2 regions of the Pantoea sp. CFCC18179 genome follow, and region 1 is predicted to be linked to the other one. Evidence: predicted binding sites of a transcription regulator. Region 1 holds the regulator's gene; the other holds the start of a gene.
The links. Region 1 encodes LexA, which represses DNA repair genes until DNA is damaged. Its sites were predicted from a motif close to TNCTGTATGTACATACAGNA; they were not measured.
Positions count from the first base shown of each region.

Region 2: the regulator LexA is predicted to act here: its motif matches at 7,524-7,543, upstream of umuD (translesion error-prone DNA polymerase V autoproteolytic subunit).

Region 1 covers NZ_JBNBPM010000004.1:67,288-83,700, reverse strand. The annotation lists gene zur (zinc uptake transcriptional repressor Zur) at 205-723, shown strand; gene ACPUC7_RS09940 (CsbD family protein) at 798-1,010, opposite strand; gene dinF (MATE family efflux transporter DinF) at 1,172-2,494, opposite strand; gene lexA (transcriptional repressor LexA) at 2,630-3,244, opposite strand; gene ACPUC7_RS09925 (diacylglycerol kinase) at 3,350-3,718, opposite strand; gene plsB (glycerol-3-phosphate 1-O-acyltransferase PlsB) at 3,845-6,268, shown strand; gene ubiA (4-hydroxybenzoate octaprenyltransferase) at 6,314-7,198, opposite strand; gene ubiC (chorismate lyase) at 7,205-7,723, opposite strand; gene psiE (phosphate-starvation-inducible protein PsiE) at 7,816-8,226, opposite strand; gene ACPUC7_RS09900 (UTRA domain-containing protein) at 8,295-8,993, opposite strand; gene ACPUC7_RS09895 (ABC transporter substrate-binding protein) at 9,218-10,279, shown strand; gene ACPUC7_RS09890 (alkaline phosphatase family protein) at 10,336-11,145, shown strand; gene ACPUC7_RS09885 (ABC transporter permease) at 11,145-11,990, shown strand; gene ACPUC7_RS09880 (ABC transporter permease) at 12,001-12,786, shown strand; gene ACPUC7_RS09875 (ABC transporter ATP-binding protein) at 12,789-13,781, shown strand; gene ACPUC7_RS09870 (Na/Pi cotransporter family protein) at 13,890-15,515, shown strand; gene gntU (gluconate transporter) at 15,558-16,413, opposite strand, start outside.
Region 2 covers NZ_JBNBPM010000024.1:11,592-24,832, reverse strand. The annotation lists gene ACPUC7_RS23680 (DUF3560 domain-containing protein) at 1-1,298, opposite strand, end outside; gene ACPUC7_RS23675 (hypothetical protein) at 2,038-2,397, opposite strand; gene ACPUC7_RS23670 (DUF5983 family protein) at 2,631-3,008, opposite strand; gene ACPUC7_RS23665 (reverse transcriptase domain-containing protein) at 3,477-4,244, opposite strand; gene ACPUC7_RS23660 (conjugation system SOS inhibitor PsiB family protein) at 5,281-5,823, opposite strand; gene ACPUC7_RS23655 (single-stranded DNA-binding protein) at 5,970-6,515, opposite strand; gene umuD (translesion error-prone DNA polymerase V autoproteolytic subunit) at 7,564-8,004, shown strand; gene umuC (translesion error-prone DNA polymerase V subunit UmuC) at 8,006-9,277, shown strand; gene ACPUC7_RS23640 (molecular chaperone) at 9,880-10,221, opposite strand; gene ACPUC7_RS23635 (ParA family protein) at 10,278-10,961, opposite strand; gene ACPUC7_RS23630 (DUF2726 domain-containing protein) at 11,231-11,815, shown strand; gene ACPUC7_RS23625 (hypothetical protein) at 11,818-12,060, opposite strand; gene ACPUC7_RS23620 (hypothetical protein) at 12,242-12,868, shown strand; gene ACPUC7_RS23615 (FitA-like ribbon-helix-helix domain-containing protein) at 12,919-13,241, opposite strand, start outside.

The DNA of each region.
Region 1 (16,413 bases):
CAAAGCAAAAGCCCTCAACCGTTGTCGCGCCTGCCAGCTACGATTGGTACAGCAAAAATGCTGCAAAAAAATAACCGGGGAAATGATTCAGGTAATTTGTTGATTGGTGGGAATTTTCTGAGGCGTTTTAGGGATAAAAAGCAATCACAGCAGGGTAAAAATTTGTGTGATAAAATAACATCACCTGCAACCTGGAGAATGCTTATGTCAAACCTCACGCCCGAACAACTTCTTACTCAGGCTGAATCACTTTGCCTTGACCGCGGCGTGCGCCTCACCACTCAACGCGCAGAAGTGCTGCGTTTAATGGCGGAGCAAAATGGTTCAATAAGCGCTTACGATTTGCTGGATCAACTGCGCGTCAGTGAGCCACAGGCTAAACCGCCGACCATTTATCGAGCGCTGGATTTTTTGCTGGAACAGGGCTTTATTCATCGCGTTGAGTCAAACAACAGCTATGTGGTTTGCCATCATTTCGATGAACCGGCACACACTTCGGTGATGCTGGTGTGCGATGGTTGCGCGGCAGTAACGGAAAAACATGCTCACGGCGTGGAAAAAACCATTGCGGGTTTGGCCGATCAGGCAGGGTTTTCTTTGCGGCATACGGTGATTGAAGCACATGGTTTGTGTGAGAACTGCGCGGAAGTCGCGGCTTGTACCCATCATGAAAGCTGCGAGCATGACCATCAGGTGGAAGGGAAAAAACGGGCCAGAAAATAGGGTGGCACTTCCGTGTGCCTTACCGATCACTACGCTAAATGATCGGTGGGTAGGAGCATCTTCCTAATCGGGAATTACCAGCGGTAATCTTTATTGGTGGTTTCCCAATCCTTCACTTCTTTCTCGGCTTCATCTTTCGCGTAGCCGTAGCGTTCCTGAATTTTGCCGACCAGCTGATCGCGCTTACCTTCAATCACGGTCAGATCGTCATCAGTGAGTTTTCCCCACTTCTCTTTAAATTTCCCTTTAAACTGCTTCCAGTTGCCGCTCGCTTCGTCTTTGTTCATATAATCCTCCACGTCATCCTGAGTGAGACGGGTAATCCCCTAGATAAAGAAGGAAATACCCACACAACGCGCTACTCATTTGCGCCGTTTGAGATAATTATAGTAGGCGCTGCGCAGTTTGCTGGGAAATACAGATTAATCTGTAGGTTACGCTTCGCTTATCAAGCATTAAACCAGCTGTCATGCCGCCAATGGCCGCGCCAGACCAGCCACAGCGTTAACCCGCGCAAAGCAAGAAACACCGTAACGGCCAGCCACAAGCCGTGATTGCCCAGCCACGGCAATGTCAAAAGCGTAATGCCATAACCGATCGCCGCCATCACCATGCTGTTACGCATTTCACGTCCACGCGTGGCACCGATAAACATGCCATCCAGCAGATAACACCACACGCCAACCAGCGGCAAAATCACCTGCCAGATGAGGTAGCGATCAGCCATTTCACGCAGCGCTTCAAGGGAAGTCAGCATGGCGACGATCTGCGGTCCGGTGCAGGCATAAATCACCGCAAACATTAGCGCGACAAAACACGCCTGACGACAGGCTGCATGCCAGATTAGCAGTAACTTACTGCGATCCTTGGCGCCAACCGCTTCGCCGGAACAGGCTTCGACCGCGTAAGCAAAGCCATCTAACGCATAGGCCGTGAAAGTCAGGAACATCAGCAACACCGCATTGACCGCCACCACATCCGGGCCAATACGCGCGCCAAGTAACGTCAACGAAGCGAAACAGATTTGCAGCATGAGGGAACGCAACATGATGTCGCGATTAAGACGGAACAAGCGCGCCGCATCGCCGCGCCAGCTGCTTTTTAATAATGAAAAGTGAATACCGCGCATCTTGAGTACTCGCGCCACCATCCACAAACCAACGGCAAGCGTGACATATTCCGCCGTTGCAGTTGCTGCCGCCGCACCGGCCACGCCCCAATGCAGCTTAAGCACGAACAGCAGATCGAGCAGGATGTTGACCAGATTACCGATAATCAGCAGCACCATCGGCGCGCGCGCATACTGCACGCCGAGCAACCAGCCGAGAATCACTAAATTGGCTAGCGTGGCGGGCGCGCTGAGCCAGCGAATCTCAATAAATATTTGCGCCTGTTGCTGCACTGCGGCACTACCGCCCATCAATGCGGCGGCCAAATTACTCGCTGGCGTTCTTAACAGCATAAACAGCATGCCAAACACCAACGCGATCAGCAGCGGCTGGGTTAACGCGCGCGCCAGTGCAGTTTTATCATTGGCGCCAAAAGCTTGAGCGGTAAGCCCGGTGGTGCTCATACGCAGGAATAGCAGCAACATAAAGATAAAACTGGTTGCTGTCGTGCCCACCGCGACGCCGCCCAAATAGATTGGGCTGTCGAGATGACCAATCACTGCGGTATCCACCACGCCCAATAATGGAACGGTGATATTAGAGAGGATCATCGGCAGCGCTAGCCGCCAGAGTGTTTTATCTGAAGAGGAAAACAGCCGCATCAGCCCATTCCGTTTTATGCGGTGATCAGCGTGATGACGCCGGACTGTGCCGCAGAAGAAGTTTTAGAAAAGTAGAATAGCAGACTGCGGCCAGCGAATGTTTCGCCGCCGCAGTTGGGGAAAAGCAGAAATAAATCAGAGCCACTCGCCGTTACGCACGATGCCAACCGCCAAACCTTCAATGGTCAGCAGTTGCTCGCGAGTATCAACGACAATCGGTTGGAAATCGTTGTTTTCTGGCAGCAAATGCACAATCGCGCCCTGCTTTTTCCAGCGTTTCACCGTGACTTCATCATCAATGCGCGCCACCACAACCTGGCCGTTACGCACTTCCTGCGTTTTGTGCACTGCTAATAGATCGCCATCCATAATGCCGATGTCTTTCATCGACATACCGCTAACGCGCAGCAGAAAATCCGCGCTCGGTTTGAAAAGGTTGGCATCTACTTGATAGTGCGCTTCGATATGTTCTTGTGCCAACAGTGGTTCACCCGCAGCAACACGGCCAATCAGCGGCAGCCCTTCGCTCGGTTCTTCTTCCATTAGCAAACGAATCCCGCGCGATGCGCCGGAAACGATTTCAATTACGCCTTTACGCGCCAGCGCTTTCAGATGCTCTTCAGCAGCATTGGGCGAGCGAAAACCCAGTTGCGCAGCAATTTCCGCACGCGTTGGCGGCATGCCCGTCTGGTTAATATGGTCGCGAATCAGGTCATAGACCTGTTGCTGCCGTGCAGTTAACGCTTTCATCCCGCCCCCTGGTTGTTTATACAGTCGCTGTGAGTATATACAGGTATTGGCGGAATGAAAACCATAACAGAGGGAAAAATCAGCGGGTTGAGGAATCTGGAATCTTTATCTCAAATGCGACCAGAGCAAGGCGATCCAAACAAACAGAGCCAGTAAGATAGTCAGCAGTACCGCAGCCGACCCCATATCTTTGGCGCGCCCCGCTAGCGGATGCTGCTCCTGGCCGATGCGATCAACCACGGATTCGATGGCACTATTAAGGACTTCGACAATGACCACCAGCATCACAGAGCCAATCAACAGCACGCGGGTGATGGCATCCACATCCAACCAGCATGCGATAACAATCGCCATTAGCGCCGCAACCGCTTCCTGGCGAAACGCGGCTTCATGCTGCCAGGCAGCGCGCAATCCTTGCCAGGAATAACCGGCTGCTTTCACTATTCTTACAATACCGGTGACATTATTTGCCATGTACGTGGAACCCTTGATCTATTTTGACGTCAATGTGTGGCAGTGTGAGGCGGCAGAGCCACAGATCTTCGCTGCGCTTTCTGGTATGCTTGCCGCGCTTTGCTAACAAGAGGCTTTAAGTTGTCTATGTCAGGTTGGCGTAAACTCTATTACAAATTATTGAATTTACCACTCTCTATTTTGGTAAAAAGTAAGGTCATTCCGACCGATCCTGTCTCTGAACACGGGATCGATCCGACACGTCCGGTGATGTATGTTTTGCCTTATGATTCAAAGGCTGACTTGCTGACATTGCGGGCGCAATGTTTGAAACATGATCTGCCCGATCCGCTGGCACCGCTAGAGATCGATGGCACCTTACTTCCCCGCCACGTGTTTATTCACGATGGCCCGCGCGTTATTCCTTATTTCGTGGCAAATCCGGAATCGGTAAAGCTCTTCCACGACTACCTCGATCTGCACCGCAGCAACCCGCAGCTTGATGTGCAGATGTTGCCGGTCGCGGTGATGTTTGGTCGTGCGCCGGGACGTGAGACGTTGGGCGAAGCCGCGCCACACTTGCGCGTGCTGAATGGCGTGCAGAAGTTCTTCGCCATTCTGTGGCATGGTCGCGACAGCTTTGTGCGCTTCTCACAAACCGTTTCGCTGCGCCAAATGGCCACCGAGCACGGCACCGATAAGTCGATTGCACAGAAACTGGCACGCGTAGCGCGGATTCACTTCGCACGCCAACGTTTGGCGGCGGTTGGGCCGAGCTTGCCGGCGCGTCAGGATCTCTTCAACAAGCTGCTTCAATCCAAAGCGATTGAAAAGGCAGTAGAAGATGAAGCGCGCAGTAAAAAGATTTCGCATGAGAAAGCCCAGCAACACGCCATCGAAATGATGGAAGAAGTCGCGGCCAACTTTTCCTATGAAGCGATTAAAATCACCGATCGCGTAATGGGTTGGCTGTGGAGCCGCTTATATCAAGGTATCAATGTGCATGGCGGCGAGCGCGTCCGTCAGCTGGCGCAGGATGGCCATGAGATCGTTTATGTGCCCTGCCACCGCAGTCACATGGACTATCTGCTGCTCTCATATGTCCTTTATCACCAGGGTTTGGTGCCGCCGCACATTGCTGCCGGTATCAACCTGAATTTCTGGCCAGCGGGCCCGATTTTCCGCCGTTTGGGTGCGTTCTTTATTCGTCGTACCTTTAAAGGCAACAAACTCTACTCCACCGTATTCCGTGAATATCTGGGCGAGTTGTTTAGCCGTGGTTACTCGGTTGAATATTTCGTGGAAGGTGGACGTTCGCGTACCGGCCGTTTACTCGATCCGAAAACCGGTACGTTATCAATGACGCTGCAAGCGATGTTGCGTGGCGGCAGCCGCCCCATCACTTTCGTGCCGATCTACATCGGTTATGAGCATGTGATGGAAGTGGGTACCTACGCCAAAGAGTTACGTGGCGCGGCGAAAGAGAAAGAGAACTTCCTGCAAATGGTACGCGGCTTGCGCAAGCTGCGTAATCTCGGCCAGGGTTACGTCAACTTTGGCGAACCGCTGCCATTGATGAACTACCTGAACAAAAACGTGCCGGAATGGCGTGATGCGATTGATCCGATTGAACCGCAGCGTCCCGCCTGGATGACGCCCGCAGTGAATGACATTGCGGCGAAGCTGATGGTACGCATCAATGAAGCCGGTGCGGCCAACGCCATGAACCTGTGTGTGACTGCGCTATTAGCGTCACGCCAGCGTTCACTGACGCGCGAACAGCTGATTGAGCAACTTGAGTGCTACACCCAGTTGCTGCGTAACGTGCCGTATTCGCCAGAAGCAACGGTGCCCGATATGAGCGCCGAAGCCCTGCTAAATCACGCCATGGGCATGAACAAGTTCGAAACTGAGCAAGACAGCATTGGTGACATCATCATTCTGCCGCGTGAGCAGGCGGTGCTGATGACCTACTATCGCAACAACATTCACCACATGCTGGTGATGCCGTCGCTGATTGCCGCTGTAGTGCAACAACATCGTGAAATCAGCGAAGCAGAACTGCTGCGTCAGGTGAGCCTGGTGTATCCGATGCTGAAGAGTGAACTGTTCCTGCGCTGGAAAGACGAAGAACTTCCTGCGCTGCTCAATGCCTTGTGCACAGAAATGGCACGTCAGGGGCTGATTTCTCAGCAAGATGGTCAGCTCAAGATGAACGCAGCACGTCATCGTTCACTGCAATTGTTGGCAGCGGGCATTCGTGAAACCTTGCAACGTTTTGCGATTACCTTTGCGATTCTCAGTGCCAAACCGGCAATTAACCGTGGCACGCTGGAGAAAGAGAGCCGCACGCTGGCGCAACGTTTGTCTGTGCTACACGGCATCAATGCGCCGGAGTTCTTCGATAAAGCGGTGTTTACAGCGCTGGTGCTGACGCTTCGTGCTGAAGGCTACATCAGTGATACCGGTGATGCCGATGCCGAACGCACCCATATGATGTGGCAGATGCTGGCGGAGTTGGTGACCAATGATGTGCGATTGACGATTGAAAGTGCGATAACGCACGAGTAATGCGGCAAGCGATAAAAAGGGCGCACTTTGGTGCGCCCTTTCTTTTTATAGCATATCGACAAACGGTACCGTGCTGAGCAGGATGCCCAGGAACAGCACCATGCCAACATAGTTGTTATTCAGAAATGCCTGGAAGCAAGGATCGCGCTCGCGCTGGGCAATCAGTTTCTGCTGATGCACAAACAGGCCCGCGGCCAGCAACAGCGACCAATAAAATGCGCCGCTCAGATTGAGCATCATGCCGACCAACGCCATCAGCGCCAGCGTCGCCAGTTGCAGCAAACCGATAATTAGCTTGTCGTAACGACCAAACAGAATAGCTGTCGATTTTACGCCAATCTTCAAATCATCATCACGATCAACCATCGCATATTGCGTGTCGTAAGCCACTGTCCAGCAAATATTCGCCAGGAAAACCAACCAGCAAACCAAAGGTAAGGACTCACTAACTGCCGCCCATCCCATCGGGATCGCCCAGCCAAATGCCGCGCCCAATACTACTTGCGGCAGATGCGTGTAACGCTTCATGAAGGGATAAACCCACGCCAGCGCCAATCCGCCGAACGACAGCAAGATCGTCATGGTGTTCATGGTTAACACCAGCATGAAGGCCAGCAATCCCAAGCCAGCAAACAGTAGTTTGGCTTCCTTCTCGCTTACCGCGCCGCTCGCCAGCGGGCGTGAAGCGGTACGCTTAACGTGACCATCAATTTTGCGATCGGCGTAATCGTTGATCACACAGCCCGCGGCGCGCATCACAATCACGCCGAGCACGAACACCAACAGCACTGGCAGCGGCGGAATCGCCATGCCAGAAAGCCACAGCGCCCATAGGGTTGGCCACAGCAGCAACACGGTGCCGATAGGTTTGTCGATACGCATCAGGCGGCAATAGGCCTGCCACTTGGTCATCGGTAAAGTGTTTTGCACAGTCATTTATCCTTGCTCCAGCGAGCGATACAGCGGCGACGCCGGTAAAAACAGTTCGGTTAGCAACAGCGGTTTGCCTGACAAACGCAGGCGGGAACGGCGTCCCCATAAATCATCAACCTGGCCGGGATCGATAAAATCACGGCTCAAGGTTGATGAAGAGAACAGATAACGGCCTAGCGGTCGCGTGCCGAGCTTTTGCAGCATCTGTTCCGGGCCATTTAGTGTGCTGTCAGGGACGACCGTGCGGCCAATCAGCCAGGGTTCGCCATCGCCACACAGCACAATTTCACGCAGCCAAAAGCGTTCATCGGCAGGCAAGAATGCCGCTTCTTCCTGTACTTCATCAGCAGCAAAAAAGCCTTCGCGGATCGGCTCAACGGTGACCTGCTGGCAATGCTGCTCGAAACGGCGCGTCATGGAATCTTCTTCCAGTAGCCAGTCCAGCAAAGGGGCGGAAAGCAGCGGGGAAGAGGCTGGTAGCCAGTGCAGTGCGCGTAGCTGGCGCAGCGCTTCATGCGACATCAGGACATCTCCGGAAAAAAAGTTGCCCTAGTTTAACGCAGAGGAGAATGCGTGGCACGGATCGTTGTGCCACGACAAAGAAAGAAGATTATTTACTCACGTTTCAGGCGATTACTGTTCGCCAGCCACAACGTCACCACCAGAATCAGAATGGCCGCTGAGTAATACAGCGTATCGAACGGATTTTTATGGTCCACGATGATCAGACGAATAATCGCCGTTATACCGATATAGATGAAATAGCGCAGCGGGAAGTGATAGCCCGACTGAAAGTACTTCACAATCAGCGCGATAAACTCGAAATAGAGGAAATAGATGACGATACCTTCGATCAGCAGATACGAAGAGGTCTGTTCACCGGTACTAAATAGCACGTTAGCAAGGTGAATGGTCTCCTTGCCGAGAAACACCACCAGAATAATCGCCAGAATGATCAGGCCAATATTCAGCACCCATTGCAGTGCCAGGGAAATGTACTGCCCAACGCCTGTTTTTATTGTCATTTTTTCACACCTCGTGCTCTGAATAGCTCTGGCGCTATCATGCTGTAGTGTGATCAAAATCACAATATTTATACTTCGACATCCACGCAAAGCGCGTCGTAGCGCCAGAACTCGCAGTCGCAATCAATCACGCGCTTATGTTGATCGCGGTTAATGCGGGTGATGAGCAATCCCGGCGTGCCGCTGGCAACATTCAACGCGGGTGCGGCACGCGTGGGCAGCGGCCCCGGCAAAATAGTGAAACGCGCGCCACCGTAACGAATGCCATAACGTTGCAGGTATAAGTCGGTGAGAGAACGGGTGAGATCTTCGTCTAACAAGCCGGGGAAATAGGCTGGGTTGAGGTAATGCTCCACATACAACACCGCGCGGCCATCAATGCGCCGCAAACGCCGAATACGGTAAACCGTGTCGCCTTCCAGCAGCTGAAGATGTCGCGCAATCGCCAGTTGCGCGGGCACCTCGCGTGCCTCCAGCACTTCGGTGCTGGCCACACGCCCCTGCTCTGTTGCCATCGCGTGAAAGTGGCTATGATGCGACGGGTTATACACCAGACGCGGCGGCGCCAGAAACCAGCCGCGACGCAGTTCGCGATAGATAATGCCCTGCGCTTCCAGCAAACCCAGCGCTTCACGCAAGGTGATGCGCGTGGTGGAATATTGCTCGCTAAGACTGCGCTCCGCCGGTAAACGTCCGCTGGCAAATTCACCGATTTCAATGCGTTCACGCAGCCCTGCCGCAATCACATCCGCCGTTTTCGACAACATTTTTCAGCCTCATTTTGGGGCAAAACTGCACTATGACAGTTCGATGACTACAATGTGACAAGAACACACCCACGCTTTAGCGCGCTGTAACCGCATGTGGATCGTCGCGCCACACCACATTTCACCACCATGGTCATAAAACCTTCATCTACTCGGGCTACATTGGCTCGGTTCTTGCTGGTCTAGACCAAGAAGTCCCACAACATATACCGGGAGCAATCGAGATGAAAGCGTTTATCGCCTCTGTAGTAGCCAGTGCCGTACTGCTTGCGTTGCCTGCCGCGCAAGCCGCAGATAATGACCTCGCCGCGCTCGAAAAAGCTGCGCGTGCTGAAGGTCAGGTTAACAGTGTCGGCATGCCAGACAGCTGGGCCAACTGGAAAGATACCTGGAGTGACCTCAGCAGCAAATATGGCCTGAAGCACAGCGACACTGATATGTCCTCTGCCCAGGAACTGGCGAAATTCGATGCCGAGAAAGAGAACGCCAGCGCGGATATCGGCGATGTGGGCGCCGCGTTTGGGCCAATTGCCGTAGCGAAAGGTGTCGCACAGCCTTATAAACCCACCCATTGGGACCAAATCCCAAGTTGGGCTAAAGATCCAGAAGGCAACTGGATGCTGGCGTATACCGGCACCATCGCGTTCCTGGTCGACAAGCAACAAGTGAAAGATGTACCGCACAGCTGGGCCGATTTAAAGAAAGGTAAGTATGTGGTCACTATCGGCGACGTCGGCACTGCGGCTCAAGCGGCGAACGGCGTGTTGGCTGCCAGCTATGCGATGGGCGGCGATGAGAAGAACGTAAAACCGGCGCTGAGCTTCTTTGGTGAGCTGGCGAAAGAAGGCCGCCTGGGCGTGACCGATCCGGTGATTGCCAACATTGAGAAAGGCGAAATTCAGGTTGCCGTGGTATGGGACTTTAACGGTCTGAACTACCGCGATCAGATCGACAAAAACCGCTATGAAGTGGTGATTCCATCTGATGGTTCAGTGACTTCGGGTTACTCCACCATCATCAACAAATACGCCAAGCACCCTAATGCCGCCAAGCTGGCGCGTGAATACATCTTGTCTGATGAAGGTCAGATCAATCTGGCAAAAGGCTATGCGCGTCCCATTCGTGCCGAGCATTTAACGCTGCCTGCCGACGTGCAAGCCAAACTGCTGCCGCAGTCTGAGTACAAAAATGCCCGTCCAATCAAAGACCAGGCTGCCTGGGACAAGACCTCGAAAATGCTGCCGCGTCTGTGGCAAGAGAACGTCATCATCAATATGAAGCAATAACGTTGTTGTTATAGGGTGCGCATTCATGCGCACCTTTTTTCCATTAAGGAGAAAGGATGAAAACGATCCTGGTGGTATTGGATGGGCTGAGCAATCAGGTGGCGCAGCATGCAATGGGTTATCTGTTTGCCGAATGCGCACAGGGCAACGGCCAATATTATACGCTGACCTGCGAACTGCCTTCGCTGTCGCGCCCGTTATACGAATGCATTTTGACCGGCATTCCACCGGTGCGCAGCGGCATTATTCATAACGGCGTCAATCGCTTGAGTAATCAGCGCAGCATCTTCCATTACGCGCGCGCTGCCGGCTTAACCACCGCCGCCGCCGCATATCACTGGGTGAGCGAACTGTACAATCAAACTCCGTTTAATGCCGCGCGCGATCGCCACACCCACGCGCCCGATCTGCCGATTCAGTACGGCCACTTTTACTGGGACGACGGTTATCCGGATTCCCATCTGTTTGAAGACGCTGAAAGTTTGCGCCTCAAGCACGATCCCGATTTCCTGCTGATCCACCCGATGAACATTGACGATGCCGGACACAAGCACAGCTTGTCGTCGCCGCAATATCGTAACCGCGCGCGCATGGCCGATGGCTATTTATCGCAGTGGATGCCAACCTGGCTGGCGGAAGGCTATCAGGTGATTGTCACTGCCGATCACGGCATGAACGACGATCGCTCGCACGGCGGTATTTTGCCGGAAGAAACCCAAGTGCCGCTGTTTGTGTTTGGTTCAGGCTTCTCGCTTCAGGCGGATCTGCAACCACAGCAAACCGAGTTATGCGGCATCGTTTGCAGTTTGCTCGGCGTCGAACACGACAAACCGGTTTGTCGCGCACTATTGGCGGAGCGGCATTAATGAAAGGCAAAACGCTGGCTACGTTATTGCTGCTGCCGTTTGCGCTGTTCTGGGTGGCTTTCCAGCTCGCGCCGCTATTGTGGATTGCCATTAACAGCTTCTGGAGCGATATCAACGAACGTTGGGGCATCGATAATTACAGCGATATCCTCACCTCGCCGTTCTATTTACAGGCGTTTCGTCTGTCGCTGGATATCTCCATCTGGTCGAGCATTTACGGCTTGCTGATCTCGCTGATTGCTGGCTATTCGCTGCATCAGTTAGGAAGCGGCCGTTTTCAGCGCTTTTTGATGTCCTTTACCAACATGACCAGCAACTTTGCTGGCGTGCCGTTGGCGTTTGCCTTTGTGATTCTGCTCGGCCTAAACGGTTGCCTGACGCTGCTGCTGCGTCATTACGGCGTGCTGGAAGGCTTCAAACTGTTCTCGCGAGACGGCATGGTGCTGGTTTATACCTGGTTCCAAATCCCGCTCGGCATTCTGCTGCTCTATCCGGCCTTTGACGGTTTACGTCAGGATTGGCAAGAGTCCGCCGCCTTGCTCGGTGCCAGCCGCTGGCGCTATTGGTGGCATATCGGCTTACCGATTCTGTTCCCGGCGCTGCTTGGCACCTTTGTGATTCTGCTCGCCAATGCGCTTGGCGCGTACGCCACCATTTATGCGCTCACCACCGGCAACTTCAACGTGGTGCCGGTGCGTATTGCTGCGCTGGTTTCTGGCGATATCTCGCTGGATCCGAATACCGGCGGCGCGTTGGCGATGCTGCTGGTGCTGATTATGGCGCTGATTACCGTGGTGCAGCAGTATCTGGTGCGTCGCAGCTATCTCAACGCCAAACCTTCCTGAGGAGCCACACGTGTCCCGCGCGGAAAAATTTTATCATCGCCTGATTGTCTGGCTGCTGCTGTGTATTTTGGCCGCGCCGCTGCTGGCGACGCTGCTGTACGGCATCTCCACCGAATGGAGCGACACCATTCTGCCGCAAGGTTTTACCTTGAAGTGGCTGAGCGAATTGTGGAGCGATCCACGCTTCCTGACGGCGTTAGGCCATTCGTTGCTGGTGTGTTTTGGTGCACTGCTGTTCTCGTTAGTGCTGGTGCTGCCTGCGATGTTTGTAATCGCTTACTACTATCCGAAGCTTGACGCGGTAATGAATGTGCTGATTCTGATGCCGTTCGCCGTGCCGCCGGTGGTGTCATCGGTTGGCCTGTTGCAGCTCTATTCGTCTTCCCCGCTGATGCTGACCGGCACGCCGTGGATTTTGATTGGCTGTTACTTCACCATCGCGCTGCCGTTTATCTATCGCGCCATCTCCAACAACATGCAGGCGATCAATCTGAAGGAACTGATTGATGCCGCACATCTGCTGGGTGCCAGCACCTGGCAAGCGGCGCTGTTTGTAGTGCTGCCGAATCTGCGCAAAGGGGTGTTTATTGCGGTGCTGCTCTCCTTCTCTTTCCTGATTGGTGAGTTTGTGTTCGCTAACATGCTGGTCGGCACCCGCTATGAAACCTTGCAGGTTTATCTGTTCAATATGCGCAACGGCAGCGGCCACTTCACCAGCGCCCTGGTGATCTCCTATTTTGCTGTTGTTTTGCTGGTCACCTGGCTGGCGAATGCCCTCAATCCTGAACGAGGCTGATCATGAGTTATCTGAACGTCACCCAGTTGAACAAAAGCTACGGCCCAACCACTATTTTCGAGAACATCGATTTCAGCGCTGAACAAGGTGAATTTGTTACCCTGCTCGGCCCGAGCGGCTGTGGCAAATCGACACTGCTGCGCTGCATTGCCGGATTAACGGAAGTGGATAGCGGCAACATCTTGCTGCAAGGCCAGGATTTGGTGCCATTGCCGCCGCAAAAACGCACCATCGGCATGGTATTCCAAAGCTACGCACTGTTCCCAAATATGACGGTCGAGAAGAACGTGGCGTTTGGCCTGAAGATGCAGAAACTGGCGGGCAGCGATATCCAAAAACGCGTGATGGAAGTGCTGGCATTAGTCGAACTCACCGATTTCGCTAAACGTTATCCGCATCAACTCTCTGGCGGGCAATGTCAGCGCGTGGCGCTGGCGCGTTCGCTGGTGACGCGTCCGCGTTTGCTGCTGCTGGATGAACCTTTATCGGCGCTGGATGCGCGTATTCGCCGCCACTTGCGCGAGCAGATCCGCAATATTCAGCAAGAGCTGAAACTCACTACCATTTTCGTTACCCACGATCAGGAAGAAGCGCTGACGCTGTCCGATCGCATCGTGTTGATGAATCGCGGCAAGATTGTGCAGAACGGCAATGCGGAAATGTTGTATACCCAACCGGCCGATCTGTTTGCTGCCGGTTTTATTGGTAACTACAACTTGCTGAGCGCAGAACAGGCCACGCAGTTAAGCGGCCAGCCATTCAGCGGTCAGGTGGCGATTCGTCCCGAGTCGATTCGTGTATGCGCGCCGCAAGAGGGCATTCCCGCCACCATCCTCAGCCACAGCCTGCTTGGCAACGTGATTCGCTATCGCGTATTGGCGCAAGATATTGAGTTGTCGGTAGATGTGCTCAACCGCAGCGCGGCAGATTTGCACCCCGCAGGTATGCAGATTGGACTACAGTTAGAGATGTCGACGTTGCGCCAGGTCGCTTAATTTAAACGAAAAAAGGTAACGCAACCCGGCAGTGGTTTTACCGGTTGCGCTCACCGTCAGGCTGGCAATCGGCGCATTTTGAGCCTGACGGATGAGGAGCCTTTAACCGTGTTAACTCTGCTTAATCTACTCTCTGCCGTGGCGCTGTTGGTGTGGGGCACGCACATTGTGCGTACCGGCATCATGCGCGTGTACGGTGCCGATCTGCGCCGCGTGCTAAGTCGCAGCGTCGAGAAAAAACCGATGGCGTTTCTCGCCGGGATTGGTGTGACGGCGCTGGTACAAAGCAGCAACGCCACTACCTTATTAGTCACTTCGTTTGTTGCGCAGAATCTGGTGAGTCTCACGCCCGCGCTGGTGGTGGTGCTCGGTGCCGACGTCGGGACCGCGATCATGGCGCGTATTCTGACCTTCGATCTCTCTTGGTTGTCGCCGCTGTTTATCCTGTTTGGCGTGGTGTTTTTCCTCAGCCGCAAACAAACGCGCCTCGGCCAATTAGGCCGCGCCAGCATCGGCCTGGGCCTGATTTTGCTGGCGCTGCAACTGATCGTCGCCGCCGCTCAACCGATCACCCAAGCCGCTGGCGTGCAAGTGCTGTTCTCGACGCTGACCGGCGATGTGATGATGGATGCGCTGATTGGCGCGGTATTCGCCATCATCAGCTATTCCAGCCTCGCGGCGGTGCTGATTACCGCGACCTTAACTGCCACCGGCGTAATCTCGTTTAAAGTGGCGCTGTGTTTGGTGATCGGCGCCAATCTCGGCAGCGGCTTGCTAGCGATGATCAACGCCAGCGGTTCCAATGCCGCCGGTAAACGCGTGGCGTTGGGGAGTTTGCTGTTCAAGCTGATCGGCAGCATCGCCATTCTGCCGTTCGTCAATGTTGTCGCCGACGTGCTCGACAAATTGCCGGTCGATGACGAAGAGTTGGTGATCTTCTTCCACGTGTTCTACAACCTGATTCGCTGCGTGATCATGGTGCCGTTCGCCGATGCAATGGCGCGTTTGTGCCGTCGTATGATTGACGACGATCCGGAGAATGAAGCGCACCTCAAACCCAAACATCTCGATAGCAGCGCGCTGGATACGCCCGCATTAGCGCTGGCCAATGCCTCGCGCGAGACGCTGCGTATCGGCGACGTGATCGAGCAAATGGTCGAATCCTTCAATAAAGTGGTGCACGGCGATCTGCGTGAAGAACGCGCGGTGCGACGGCTGGATGATGATGTCGATGTGCTGTATACCGCTATCAAACTCTATCTGGCGCGCATGCCGAAAGAGGATTTACCGGAAGATGATTCACGCCGCTGGGCGGAGATCATTGAGATGGCGCTCAATCTGGAGCAGGCGGGCGATATTCTTGAACGCATGTGCGCCGATGTCGCCGATAAATCGCTGACCGCGCGCCGCGCATTTTCGCCAGAAGGATTGGAAGAGCTGAATACCTTACAGGAACAGGTGCTGTATAACCTGCGCCTGAGTTTGTCGGTGTTCCTGTCGCATGATGTCACCAGCGCCAAACGCCTGCGCCGCTCCAAACATCGCTTCCGCATTCTGATTCGCCGCTTCTCCCACGCTCACGTTGAGCGCCTGCATATGCAAAACGTGCAAAGCATCGAAACCAGTTCGCTGCACCTTGGCTTGCTCGGTGATATGAAGCGTTTGAACTCGCTGTTCTGCGCCGTGGCGTACACGGTGCTGGATCAGCCGGATGATGAGCGGGATGAGGATTAAATGTCGTTTCGTAGGGTCGCCATTTATGGCGACCACACAAAATTACGACAACAAACTAAACGCGATCATTCCAACAATCGCGCCGGTGGTGCCGAGGATGGTTTCCATCAGCGTCCAGGTCTTCAACGTTTCCGCTTCGGTGGCGCCCGTGAAGCGGCCGAACAGCCAGAAACCGGCGTCGTTAACGTGGCTGATAATAATCGAGCCGCCGCCAATACAAATCGACAGTGCCGCCAGTTGCGCGCCGCTGTAATGCAGCGGTTCAATCACCGGCATCACCAAACCGACGGTGGTTAAACAGGCCACGGTTGCCGAGCCCTGAATCACGCGAATCGCGCCAGAAAGGATGAAGCAGGCCAACGCAATCGGCATCCCCGCGCCGGTTAACGCATGCCCTAAAACCGGGCCAACGCCGGAATCCACCAGCACTTGCTTAAACACGCCGCCCGCACCGATCACCAGCAGAATAATGCCCGCCGGTTGCAGCGCGCTGCCGCACACTTGCATCACCTTCTCTTTATCCATGCCCTGACGATACGCCAGACCGTAAATCGCCACCAAACACGCCAGCAGAATCGCAGTAAACGGATGGCCGATAAATTCCAGCCATTCATACAGATGCGAACCTGGCGTGGTGAAGCGCGCGCCAATGGTTTTCAAGCCAACCAACAGCAGCGGGAACAAAATCAGCGAAAGGCTAAAGCCAAACGACGGCAGTTTGCTCTCTTCAACATCTGGCTGATGATCTTCCGGTGGCGTGCTGAAACTGACGTGACGAGCGATGAAGTTGCCAAACAACGGACCGGCAATCAGCATGCCGGGAATCGCCGCACACAAACCCAGCAGGATCATCCAGCCGAAATCCGCGTGCATTTGCGAGGCCAGCAGCATCGGCGCC
Region 2 (13,241 bases), on a different contig from region 1:
ATGCGGTAAGCCTTGTGATCCTCACCGGCCGCAACCCCTTTCACCTGCTTAAAATCGCCGTGCGTTTTGCCCCATTGCTCCTTAGTCATGTGCTTAAAGCCCTCCCCCGGATAGTTCACAATCGGCGGGCGCTTCGCGGCCACCTTCGCCGTTTTTGCTTCCTCTGCGCTGGGCGCTTTGTATTCCGTAATGCGATCGGGCGTGATGGTGATGACGGCGCCGTTTCCCCGTGACATGAACGAATATTCCGGAGTAACCAGCGAGCTGATTTTTCCGCCGCTACGGTTTACGCGGATGATGGTCAGCCACTCCCCGCGACTTTTAACCTGGCCACCCGGTACCATTTCGGTATCTGAGGCCAGCACGCCGCCGTGTTCGTCCAGCATGGCGCGCTCGTAGGCAATGCGGTTGCGGTAGTGCGCGGCCCAGCGGCTTAAGCGCGCGATGGTGCGTTCATGGCACGGAATGCAGATGTCCCGAGCCTGTTCGGCGGTAATAATGTCGTCTTCGAGGGCTGACCAGATGCTGCGGCTGCCTTCATACTGGCTTTTCTCCGGCGAACGCGGGTACTTCTCCAGGGTAAAGCAGCAGTGAAGGTGATCGACGCCTGCAATAACAAGCGCCATTGCCCGGTCAAGGTTCGCGGACGACCAGAGTTTGATAAATTTCTGCACGTCCTGAAGCCGGCGCTCAGCCTTACGCAGGTCAGCCTCAATCTTTTTAATACGGCGCCAGCGCACGTCCGGGCGCTCCTTGTAAGTTGCGTGACGCAGTGATGCCTCTGCCCGGCGCTCCCAGTATTCCGAGGTTTCAAACAGATTGACCGCGCGGCGCATGCCGTTTTCAATCTTCTGCGCGTGCTTGCGGGCGCGGCGCTCGCTATGGTGTCCGACCAGAATCGGCTGGCCGAAGGGAATGGCCGAAGCCAGGCTGTCTACTGCGGCCAGCGCCTGATCTGACTCAACGGCGCGCTTTTCGCTGTACTCTTCAAAGCGCTCCGCGCGCTCCTCCTGGCGGTCAAAGAGCGACTGATCTTCATCCTCAATTTCGCCGGCCAGCTCGATCAGCAGGTCTTCGCGATCGGGCGTCCACATTGGCGCAACAAAAAGCCCCTGACGCGGCGCATACTTAAAGCCCGCATCCTTCACACGCTTATACGTTTCCTCATCAAGACGGTGCAGCGAATACAGGCGCAGCTTGTTGTCATCCGGCGAATACGTTGCGCGGTAGTTTTCGCAGTTAAAAAGAGATGATTCTTTAGATTCTGAAGCCGTGGTGTTGACGTTCTGCTGTGACATGTTGTGTCTCCCGTGTGGTTTAAGTGATGTTTCTCTGAGTTCCTCGCCGTGAGGGCAGAACAGGCGCGCGGGCATCAGGCTGAACGCAGGGGGAAACGGCAAAGCCGCAGCCCGCAGGGACCGGGTGCAGCCGTTTAGCTGCGCGACCCTTGCGTGAAGACGCCCGGGTGCCAGGTTTCTGCACGGCGAAGGGGCTCAGGGAAACAGAACACAACGCGGAAGGATGAACAGGGCACGGCCCCGGAACGGCACGCCACGGTGCCGGGCCGGTCCTCAGCGGCCACGTCTTTTGTGGCCAGTGAACGCGCGGGCGAGAGCCCGCTGCAGGGGTTGACCTGGCCGTTGCCATCAGACCCTAGCCGGCAGGCCCGAACCCCGCAGGGATTCGGCGGAGCTTACCGGCGCAGCCGGTTAGCGCAGTGGGGCTGACGACCCGGCAACGCCGGGGAGCCGGAGGGGGCCATCAGGCTGTTTATGCCGTTGACCTTCATGGACAGAAAAACGGAGAAGCAGCTGCAGCACAGAAAAGGGATAAACAGCAGCAGGAAGCAGAGAGAGAAGACCGCGAGACAGCGTCCCGGAGAGAGAAAGCGCAGGCGAAGGGAAAGAGACGGTGCGTCAGCACCGTCTTTACCCGGCCCGCAGGGCCGCCTGGGTTTTATGTGATGTCGGCAACGTATTAATGCGGATCAGAACGAAAGCAGGATTAGGCAGGAGGGACCCTGCCTGTGTTTATGACTTACGGACGAAAGCTCAGTAGCCTGGCTATCAGCCCTCTGGGAACTTCCGGACAGGCGGGCGTAAAGAGCGGTGCAGCATCCACGCTGGCGCGTATCGCCAGCTCATCGACCACATCATTCCATGCCCACTCTTCGTCATCAGGCTCTGACACCACATAGCAGCGCAGCGTATGGCCAGAGGCCGCTGCAATGCTGCGCGCGAGATTCAGCAACCAGGGTGCACCTTCGCCAGGGTAAGCGTCAGTAATGAACTGCCCGTTAATGTAAAACGCCTCTGCGCCCGTGTTCAGCGTTATGTGACAGCACTGGCCCAGCACACGCACGATTTCATCCTGCGATACCGGAAATGCATTACTCATCCCTTTCATACCTGACTTCCCTGTAATTTTCTGACCGTAGCCATAAAGCATGGCCAGTCACTGAACCGCATCGCCGGCATGCTGGCAGGTCTGCCCTCGCGGTAAGCCTGCGCAAAACGCTTTGCCTGCGCTTCTACTTTCTTACTGTAACGCATCAGTTAACTCCTTCGCTTCTGCTTTAACCGGCGCGTTTGCTGCCGCGCCGGTGCTTCTGACGGCATGACTGCCGTGTTTTACCAGTCGTACGTTACAAAGCCCGGCTGAATGTCCGCGTCGCGGTCGAAATGAAACATGCGCGTGCCAGATAGCCTTGAGACCGTCTCCAGCAGGTAACATAGGCTTTCCGAAATGCCCTGATTACGCAGCCACCGGAGCCTGCCCCCGTCTGCGTCGAGACAGATAAGATGTCCATATCCCGTATCGTGAATCCACATCCATGCCCCATCCCCTTTCTCTGAACGACGGGCGAGCCAGTAAAACAAGCCGCTGTCATCCTCAGTCATGTGCGCGGTGCTCAATATCAGGCATTTTTCGATGCCGGAGGCTGCCTGTCCTTTACCCCATCTTTCCGAGGGTTCCTGAGCGGCGGTGTTGACGTTCTGTGTGTGCATTCCGGTTCTCCTTTAGGTTGGTTAACTCATCTCTCGTCGGGACCTTTCGCGGCAAAGGGCGTGCACGCGACGGCGATCGGACAAAGCAGGGCCGGCGAAGCCGTACACTTCAGCCTTGCTTTTTCCGGATGACGGTGCGAAACCCGGCCCTTCGCGAGAGAGCCTGTGAGAGATGAACAACCTTACAGAGAGGGAATGCGCACACCCGGCGCGCCGTTCAGGCGTGACGACATGAAAGCGGCGGCGGTCGTATGCCGGCGCGGTGAAGGCGCGGGCGCAGGCCCGCTGCAGCAGTTATCTGTTAAAGCCATCAGACCCTAGCCGGGAGGCCCGGAACGCCACGCGGTCCGGCGGAGCTTACCGGCTCTGCCGGTTAGTGCAGTGGGGTTGACGACCCGGCAGCGCCGGGGAGCCGGAGGGGGGCATACTTCTCATTTTATGGCTTTACGACTTCACTGAATAAAGGTGTCACTTGAATAATCGGGCTTGTTCTTTGTTAACACTACCAACGTATGAAGCTATACCTTTTTTTTCAGGCGGGTGCGAACTGGATATATAGGCTTGCAAAAAATCAACAATCCTTTTAGCTGATATACGCAATGAATTTTGGCTAAGTTCTAAATTAAATACATTCACGGTTGTTGATGGAAGCTGAGTTTTAGACCGGTTTACCGTATAACCTGACTTAATCAATGCTTCATTGACAGCTTTAAAAGTTTCTTCCAGCCTTCCTAAATCATTACCTGAAAGAAGGATGTCATCCATATAAATACTTACAGATACATTACCTGATTTACTGATGTTTTTAATAAGACGCCCACAAAAGGATTGATGGAAACAAAAACTTGCCAGAATTGGTGACTGTGGATAGCCATATGGAATCACATGCTTCAATCCATTGCCGTTTTGGTTTTTCACGGTTGATAACTTAGCGATTTTTCTCGCTTTGTCATAGGGAATGAAATTGCCTAGCGCTCTTGTTATGCGACTTTGACTGGTGGCGCCAAAAAAATCCTGTATGTCGATCAATGCAAAGTATTTTTTCTGGACATGATGATTTGCAGCCGCAACATGACCACCTTCTTTCAGGTGAAACATATAGAGAGGGGATCTCCATTTTGACCTGATATAAGCGTGTATTAGCTTTCCTTGCTTTAATGTAGCCTCATTGGGTATATAAACCCAGCGGCCCGGCTTTATCTCAAACTTATGAAGCCATTCATTTTCTGTATTCATAAAAAAACAAGTAGTTAGGGACTATGTTGAAGAGGCTCAACACCTTCTCAACGAAAGTCCACGACTCGTTGATAAAGGCCAGGACTGCTGTAGCAATCCCGAGCACTTCAACTAAGCCGATTTTATGTTGTTTAGACATAGATCGTTCTCTCTATACATTCCTGACGATTCTTAGCGCAAGCGCATAGCCCAAACTAATAACGCTACGCCCCCTTAAGAGGCGATAAGAAACCTTTGGCAACCTCAAGTAGCGAGAAGCAGCGTATAGCAGCCCACCGCGACGAACGGTAACCGTCGGTATGTCGAATAACGACGAGTACAGAGAGGCCGGATAACCGGCTAACGTCAGGAGTGTATAGATTACACCTTGAGTAAAAGATAAGGAACTGTTTAGCGTTTGCGAGCTCCATAAGCAACACGGCCTCACTATACATCCCCTAACTCCCGGCATCATTGCGATGTAATCCGTTGAATTATAAATAGTGGGCTCTTTTTTACATCAAAAAAAAGACGACGCCGTGAAGCATCGTCAAAACGGATTTGCCATCAATGTCTATCCCTGGTGAAGGACCTAGATACTATCGACGCTACGGCCTTAATCATTAACAGGTCTGACCGCTTGGCGTATTTATCTCCGGTTATTCCGTCAGGGCACGCTGGCGCCACACCCACGTCATGTCCAGCAGATCGTTCACCTGTACGCCCCGGCGCCGCCAGTACGAGTACCATTGCCGGTATGTGCGAACAGACTGGCTGGCTAGCGCCGTTTCGGCCTCACAGATGAGTTTTTCCTGTGCCTCAGCCAGATACATCATCGCCTGCGGCGTTCGTTCTGAAGCCGTACGAACGGGCCGTCCGGTGATCACAGCTAGGCTGTGCAATATGGGCACCGGCACACCTGCCCTGCTCTTTGTGAGTGACTTCCCTGCCGGTGCTGAAACCTCTGCGGGGCATGGAGCTATATTGTGCAGCCTGCAGGCCTTCAGCCACTGCGTATGAAAACGTGGCGCCACTGACGGCATCATCATGACTGTATTCATGCGAGCGCACCCTTTCTGCCCAGTACCGCCACGATTTCCGCTGGCGTAATGCCTGCAGACACCATCTCCTCAATACGCGTCAGCAGCCGGCCGATGGTTTCCGGCGCAAACTGTTCGGTGTTCAGAACGTACAGCCCGGTGTGATCGGGATTTATCCAGATAAGCCCGTGCCAGAACGGAGATTCGCTGCCCGGGCTCAGGATGTCGAGCGTGACGAGCGGGTTTTTCCGGTGCGTCAGGCGCAGGTGAACCGGGAACACCCCGCCCCACTCTCCCCGGCATTCGCAGTCGGTAAGCCAGGCTTTGCTGAGCTGCAGGGCGTTCAGCACGGCCCCGCACAGCCGCCGGCGAAATTCCTCGCCGCGCGCGCTGTAGGCCTCAAAATCGCCCGGCGTGAAGGCCTTAAGACGTTGCAGTGTCACGCTTTCATCGCGTGTCATTTCGCTGCCGCAGCAGCTGCGGTAGCCACCGCGATGGCGACCGTAGTACGTGGAAGACTTGCCGTTACGAATTTTTTCTTTAGACTGAGTCGCTGACATATCGGATTCCTCATAATTTGATTGTCATGCCCTGCGCGGAGTTACAGCTCCGCCAGGGCAACCATTCCGGCCTTTCCGGCCGCCTTCCTGCTTTGTTACCTGCTGTTTCACCGCCGCCGCCTCGCGTGAGCGAAGCCGCGTAATCGCTAGAACGGGATGTCGTCGTCAAAATCTGCCGGCGGATAGTTACCCTGTGGCGGTGCCTGGGGTTCCGGCTGCGGCTGACTGCCCTTGCCGCCCTTGCCCCCTTTACCACCGTTACCAGACGCTGCAGGCGCCTGCTGAGGCTGACCGCTCTGCTGGCCGCTGAACTGCTGTCCGGTCTGTGCGCCTGCGTTGCCTCCACGCCCGCCCAGCATCTGCATGGTGCCGCCGACGTTCACCACCACTTCTGTGGTATAGCGATCCTGACCGCCCTGGTCCTGCCACTTACGCGTGCGCAGCTGGCCCTCGATGTAAACCTGCGAACCTTTCCGCAGATATTCCCCCGCTACTTCGGCGAGCTTTCCGAACAGCACCACGCGGTGCCACTCTGTGTTCTCTTTATTTTCACCCGTCTGCTTATCGCGCCACGTTTCTGACGTGGCCAGCGTGATGTTTGCGACCGCGCCGCCGTTAGGCATGTAGCGCAGCTCCGGGTCCTGTCCCAGATTGCCGACCAGGATGACCTTGTTGACGCCTCGTGAAGCCATGTTCGTTCTCCTCATGCAGTTGGGTTTTAACCACGTCACCCGTTGAGTTTCGGGAGCCGCGGTGTTGACGTTTTGTGGAAATCGGCTGGTTTTTTCCTTCGGTATTCACTTCACCCGTTTGAGATCCTTCGCCGCGAGGGCGTAAACCAGCGCGGGTGACGGCAGACGTCCGGGGCGACGGGGACATTTATTTCCGGTCTAACGCAGTGGCCGGAAATAAATTTTCCCGGCGTTCACTTCACCCTGGACGGCCACGGCGCCTGTGCTTGTCTCAGCCCCGGCGAAAGGACTTAAACCGGTGAAATCCGGCGGAAAAGCACAGCACGATGCAGCAGCAACGGCGGCTGAGCGGCAGCGAAACGGCGTTGCGCCTCAGAGCGGCGGCGAGTTCTTGCCGTCGCGGTTCGCGCCAGCCACGGGCTGGCTGCAGGTCCCTTAAGGTCCCGCTGTCTGGTTCTGTTTTAGGGTGTTTGTCTGCGGCAGGATGCCGCTATCTGAATGCGTCAGTGCAGGCCCGTGCGCCGCAAGCGGCAGGCAGTACCGGGCTGGTGTGAGGAAATAATGGTTTTCATAACAAGCTCCCTGTTTATGTAGTCCTTCAAGTGAGCACTAATCATACACATCAGGGCCGTGATAAAAAGGTTGCTGACAGGTTTTCAGATGAGCGCCAGCACGTAATGCGCTGTTTTTACAGACATCAGACCCTAGCCGTCAGGCCCGGAACGCCTGCGGTCCGGTGAAGCTTGCCGGCTTTGCCGGGTAGCTGAGTAGGGCTGACGACCCCGTCAGGGGAAGCCGAAGGTGGCCCTTATCCACATCTTTTCTGCACATCCGGCGCATAAAGCTGTTGATAAACGTCTGCAGGCCGCGTCAGCAGAAGCCTGAATGGGAGAGGTTAAATATTGCGCTGTCGCTTCGCTGTAACTCTATATAAATCAATGGTCCCGAATAACCAGTACGACAGTGCTGCATCTGCCATCTTGCACCTTGCGTTAAGCCAGTTAATACTACTGTAAATACATACAGCGCTTTGACAGGGATTTTTGCTATGTTTAACGCCTTTGAGTTGATGCACCCGGCGGACAATCCGCCGCCCAGCTTCAGGCCTCTTTTCCTGGAACGTGTGCCCTGCGGGTTTCCCTCCCCCTGCCAGGACTATGCGGAGCAGGAGCTCGATCTCAACGAATATCTTATAGCCCACAGGGCAAGCACCTTTTTCCTGCGCGCGCAGGGCAACAGCATGCAGGACATTGGCCTGTATGACGGCGACCTGCTTATTGTCGATCGCTCCCTGACGCCGGAGCACAACGACGTGGTTATCGCCGAGCTTTACGGCGAATTCACGGTAAAGCGCCTTTTGCTTACGCCGATGGGACCCGTTCTGCAGCCTATGAATCCCGCCTATCCCGTTATTATTCCGGACCCGGACACGCTTGAGATCTTCGGCGTAGTGGTGCACTTCGTGCATACCCCTCGCAAAAGGAACTGACATGTTTGGCCTGATTGACGTGAACAGCTTTTACGCCAGTGCGGAGAAAGTATTCCGGCCCGACCTGAAAAATGCGCCGGTGGCCATCCTGTCGAACAACGACGGCTGCGTTATCGCGCGCAGCAAGGAAGCCAAAAAATATGTGAAAATGGGCGATCCGTGGTTCAAGATAAAGAATCAGCATTTCCCTGAGAAAATACATATATTTTCAAGTAATTACGCCTTGTACCATTCAATGAGCACGCGGGTAATGTCCTGCATCGAGGAGATGGTGCCCCGGCTGGAGGTGTATTCGGTTGATGAAGGGTTCTGTGACTGCACGGGCATGGAAATGGCTATGCCATATGAGGACTTTGGCCGCATGATCCGGGCGCACGTCAGGACCTGCACAGGTCTGACGGTCGGCGTAGGGCTTGGGCCAACAAAGACCCTGGCGAAGTCAGCACAGTGGGCCGGTAAGGAATGGCCCCAGTTTGGCGGGGTGCTGGCGCTTACGCCAGCCAATCCCGGGCGGACCGAAAAGCTGCTGTCCCGTCAGCCCGTGGGTGAACTCTGGGGCGTGGGTTCCCGGCTTGAAAAACGCCTGCAGCTGCTCGGCGTGACAACGGCGCTTGACCTGGCACGCACCTCCCCTTCTTTCATCCGCAAGAATTTTGGTGTGGTACTGGAGCGAACGGTACGCGAGCTTAACGGCGAATCCTGCATCCCGATGGAAGATGCGCCCCCGCCTAAACAGCAGATAGTTGTAAGCCGCAGCTTCGGCGAGCGCATCACGGAATATGATGCGATGCGACAATCCGTCTGCGCATATGCAGAACGCGTGGCGGAAAAACTTCGCGAAGACAGGCAGTTCTGCCACCACATCTCTGTGTTTATCCGCACCTCCCCTTTCGACACCGGGCAGCCTGGCTACGGCAACACGGCGTTTGTGAAACTGCGCGTGGGCACACAGGACACACGTAACATCATCGAGGCAGCGGTGAAATCGCTGGATACCATCTGGCGCCCGGGCTTTCGCTATGCGAAAGCCGGCATCATGCTGAGTGAGCTGCGGCCGAACGGCGTGGCGCAGCTCAACCTGTTTGACGATGAGGCGCCGCGCGCCCGCAGTGAGGCTCTCATGAGTCTTATGGATTCGATGAACCGCTCCGGGCGCTACAGCATAGGCTTTGCGGGTAAAGGTATCGACCCTGACTGGAAGATGAAGCGGGAAATGCTGAGTAAAGCATGGACGACGAACTGGAAAGAGCTACCAGTTGCAAAAGTATGTTAAAGGTACAAATAAGGTACTTAAAGTGTACATATTAAGTACAAATAAGACATTGATTATGTCTGCCTAATAAAACTGACAGTGCTTAGTTTTGCGCGCTTAAAACCAGTGCCCGTCTTCCTGACAGAACTCAACTTAAGGCCGGCAGTTTTACCACGCATCCGCTTCACAGATGTGAGTGTGCCTGGTGAAACTTATCAGGCAGGCGAATAAAAGGTCCTGGTTTTTTCCCGACGAAATAGCGGCCATATGGCAATTTGTCACCATAGTTAAGACGCTGCTGCCAATTATCGAACGCGGGCCGTTTTCTGCGGACATGAAATATGAACATGTCTGCGCGCTGGGTAATCAAAATTCCCGGAGCGCCGCTCCAAGATAACCTGTACATCTCGATTAACAGCTGATTAATACATGCTCTTTTTCCGGCGTTCTCAGGGCCCTGAACGTCTCTGTAAGCATTCAGACTGATGCCAGTCACGAGCTTAAGTGCAAGCACCAAAAAATACATTTAAAGCACAAAATAGGTATTTAAAATGTACACTTTAAGTACGTAAAAAACACTCAATTAAACAGGAAGCCTCTCAGTTAGTGGCTTCCTTATTGCCTTATTTGCTATCGAAAGCGCCATCGCGTGCAAGCTTCTCGCGAAACGCCTCAAGTATATAAGGCGTCATCAGCAGGGATGTGACGTTACGCTCTTTAAGTAAGTCGTACGCGTCCCAAAGGTCCTCCGGGATCTGAACGTTTTTAGCTCTGCGCACAGCTTTTGCTTTCCGGCGTGGACCAGAGGATTCGTTTTCAACCTGCTTCTCTGGTTCTGCAGGCCTGACGGCCTCGGCCGCGACAGGCTGTTGTTCAGCTGGTGCAGAACTCCCTGCTTCATGCAAAGGTGCGTTTTTTGAGAGCTGTGAAATACGTTCGAACATTGCTGATTTAGGATTAGCCATCAGATACACCATTCATATTTAAAAAGTACATTTTCAATACTCATTGAATATCTTAATCATACCTTTTCTATAGCATTGCGCATATCTAAAAAGAGCGAGCGCATAGCGTTACCTACATTGCTGTAGCGTGTTGTCATATGCTCAACAACCCCCATGCCCTGACCAAACTGCTGCGGTGCAGCTTTATCCATCGGAATAGCCGTCTCCATCCGGACGAGATTGTCGAATTGGGCAATGTAGTTATCGATGTCGCTGTAATTGCGTCGATTTGGCGGGACCTTATTCATCACCACATGAGCGATTTTTTTCTCACCCAGCTCCGCCGAAATTTCATCCAGTACCTTACTGAATTCGTGAAGGCCCAGAATATCGGATGGGTCATCCTTCAGCGGAGAAATAATGAGATCAGCAAGCGCTACTGCAGCACGCGTGATCGAGGAGTCAAAACCACCACAGTCAACCAGTACAGTCTGCCCCTTCTCTTTAGCTTCCAGAACATCGGCGATAAAGCGGTCCACGACATTTTCCATGTCGTCAGTGAGGCGGACTACATTCCACCGAATATTCTCATCGCGGAAGCCATTGAACGTTGTCACGGCCGGAGTAGGGTCAGTGTCATAAAAAGTATCAGGCTTAAGCTCGGGCGCTATGTTCAGACTGATAAGCGATTTGCCCGTACCGCCCTTTTTGATTGCTACCGCTATAACTTTTCCCGCGTATGGATTTGATGCGTTATTCATACTTTCTCCATCCCTAAAATGTACATTTTCAGTATCTGTTCAGCACCTTATCAGTACATCTATCAGCGTGCAACAAACAATACTTACTGAATACCAAAAATGTACATTTTTGGTATTTAAAAGGTGTTTTAGATATACACAAACAGAACACGCATATTCATTAGCATTGCTCTTCGAACCAGGGCAGGGGAGGGGTACAATCGGATTTTCAGGCGTTATTATCTCGGTAAGATACGTGCGTTTCTTTCGGTTTTTTTTGGAGAAGATATATGGATATGTTTTTCTGGTTTTTGATCGCTATCGCTGTGATCGCTTACCTGGTTTCAGGTGGAAAACGTAAACGGAAGGGGAGCGTATACAAACGCAAAACAGATTATCAGCCACCGAAGCGTGAAAGTTATGACCGTGCTCCGGAGGTTGTCAGGGAGCAGTCTGTAGCAGAACGCCAGCTGGTTACGGTCAGGGGCAACGAATTTTATAAACGCCCGCTGATGAATAAAAGTGAGTACGGCGTTTTCTGCAGACTTGAAAAGCTGCTTTCAGCATCACACCGTGGCTATCGCGTGTTTTCTCAGGTATCGCTCGGTGAGATTCTTGGCTCGGATGACAAGCAGGCTTACTTGGCGATTAACAGCAAGCGGGCAGACTTCGTGATCATAGACTGGTCAGGGCAGCCGATAGCCGTTGTCGAGTATCATGGCAGTGGCCACTTTAAAGGCGACGCCATCGTTCGTGACGCGGTTAAGCGTGAGGCATGCCACAATGCGGGTATAGCCTTTATAGAACTATCATCAAGCTATACAGATGCTGATATTGAAGCCATCAGTGACCATTTGCATGTGAGAGCTGCCTAGCGTCAGTGACACCACCAGTGAAGCCGTCTCTTCTTTTCATCAAGAACGCGCCGCAGCTCCCTGCGGTGCCGCATCAGTTCCTGATGCAGCATACGCTGCTTGATCCTGTGAAAAATCTCGTTCCCGACCGCATGTGAACAGGTATCTGCTTCTGTTTCGCAGCGTCCGACTTCCTGCAGTAGCCAGTCCATATAAAGGTCAAGCTGTTCGCTCGCTACGTCCTGCAGCTGCATCTGTGAAAACATACTGATAGCCTCATAACATATAGTTTTGTATCTAAAATCCCAGTCCTACAGTAGTTAAATCGGCAGGATGAAAAATTTTTTTAGAGTGACATCGCTATGCTAATGCCTTAGCTTTAGCCTGAAAGTTAAGTTTAATAACCTTCACTTTGTTTAGAGCCTTACCATTTTAAAGGATTAAAAAATGTCAAATATGAAACACTCTGAAAATCAGAGAGAAATGGCAGAAGACACAATTGAGCATAAGAACAAGATTTTACAGGAATGGAACGAAAAAAATCAGAGTGGAACACTGGTAGAAGTTATACTGGACAAAGATAGCATTAAAGAAAAAGACGAAACAATTGGTCTAGCCAGAATTGTTCATGGTATGCCTTATGTGAACTTAAAACATAATGGCGGCGCCTATTTAAAAGACGTTGAGCTGTTGTCAGGCGATCATCCAGAAGCATTCAAAAAGGAACAAGAGAAAACCAAAAAAGGTTGCTTAAACTTAATAGGTTACGTTGCATTTTTTATTTTTACACTCGCTGCATCAATTTGCGCAACTATAACATTCAAAAACAATGATACCTTACCAGTCTTTGCTGCGCTTCTTCTATTTTTATCATTTTTATTAAGAATAATTGCACCAAAAAGTACCAACAACGCTGTTCGCGTAGGGAAAGTCACGTCTGATTTGTTTGCCGCTTGCGCAACTTTTCTGTCTTTATATTCCTTACCTTATTTCATGTGCGACATAAAAACTTTATATATATCAATGATTTTTCTGTGCCTAGCTGCATCAATCTGTTTATACAGGGAACTCTAAATATAGTATGTTTCATAGTAGGCCATACCAGAAATGGCCTACCTTCGATTTTAATTGGCTACTTTCTCATCCTTTTTGCCATAGGGTATTCCCTTTAAATCTTTAAGCTCATAGTCAAACTCTTTCAGCCAGTCTCCCGGGCGCCGCCCTTCAAACATATCAATGAGCCATTTACCCTGGGAGCGAGACATTAAGCGCTGATAAAAAACAGGATGATGCTGGCCTAAATCCGTTCCTTTATCTGCAGCCTCATAAACCCATGTTGTAATATAAGATGAAAGTACAGGCCAGTTTTCTTTAATGAATCTGATAAAATATTCCAGATTACCGCGACCGCCACCACCCATTCCATCAGACAAAACAAAGTGTTCAT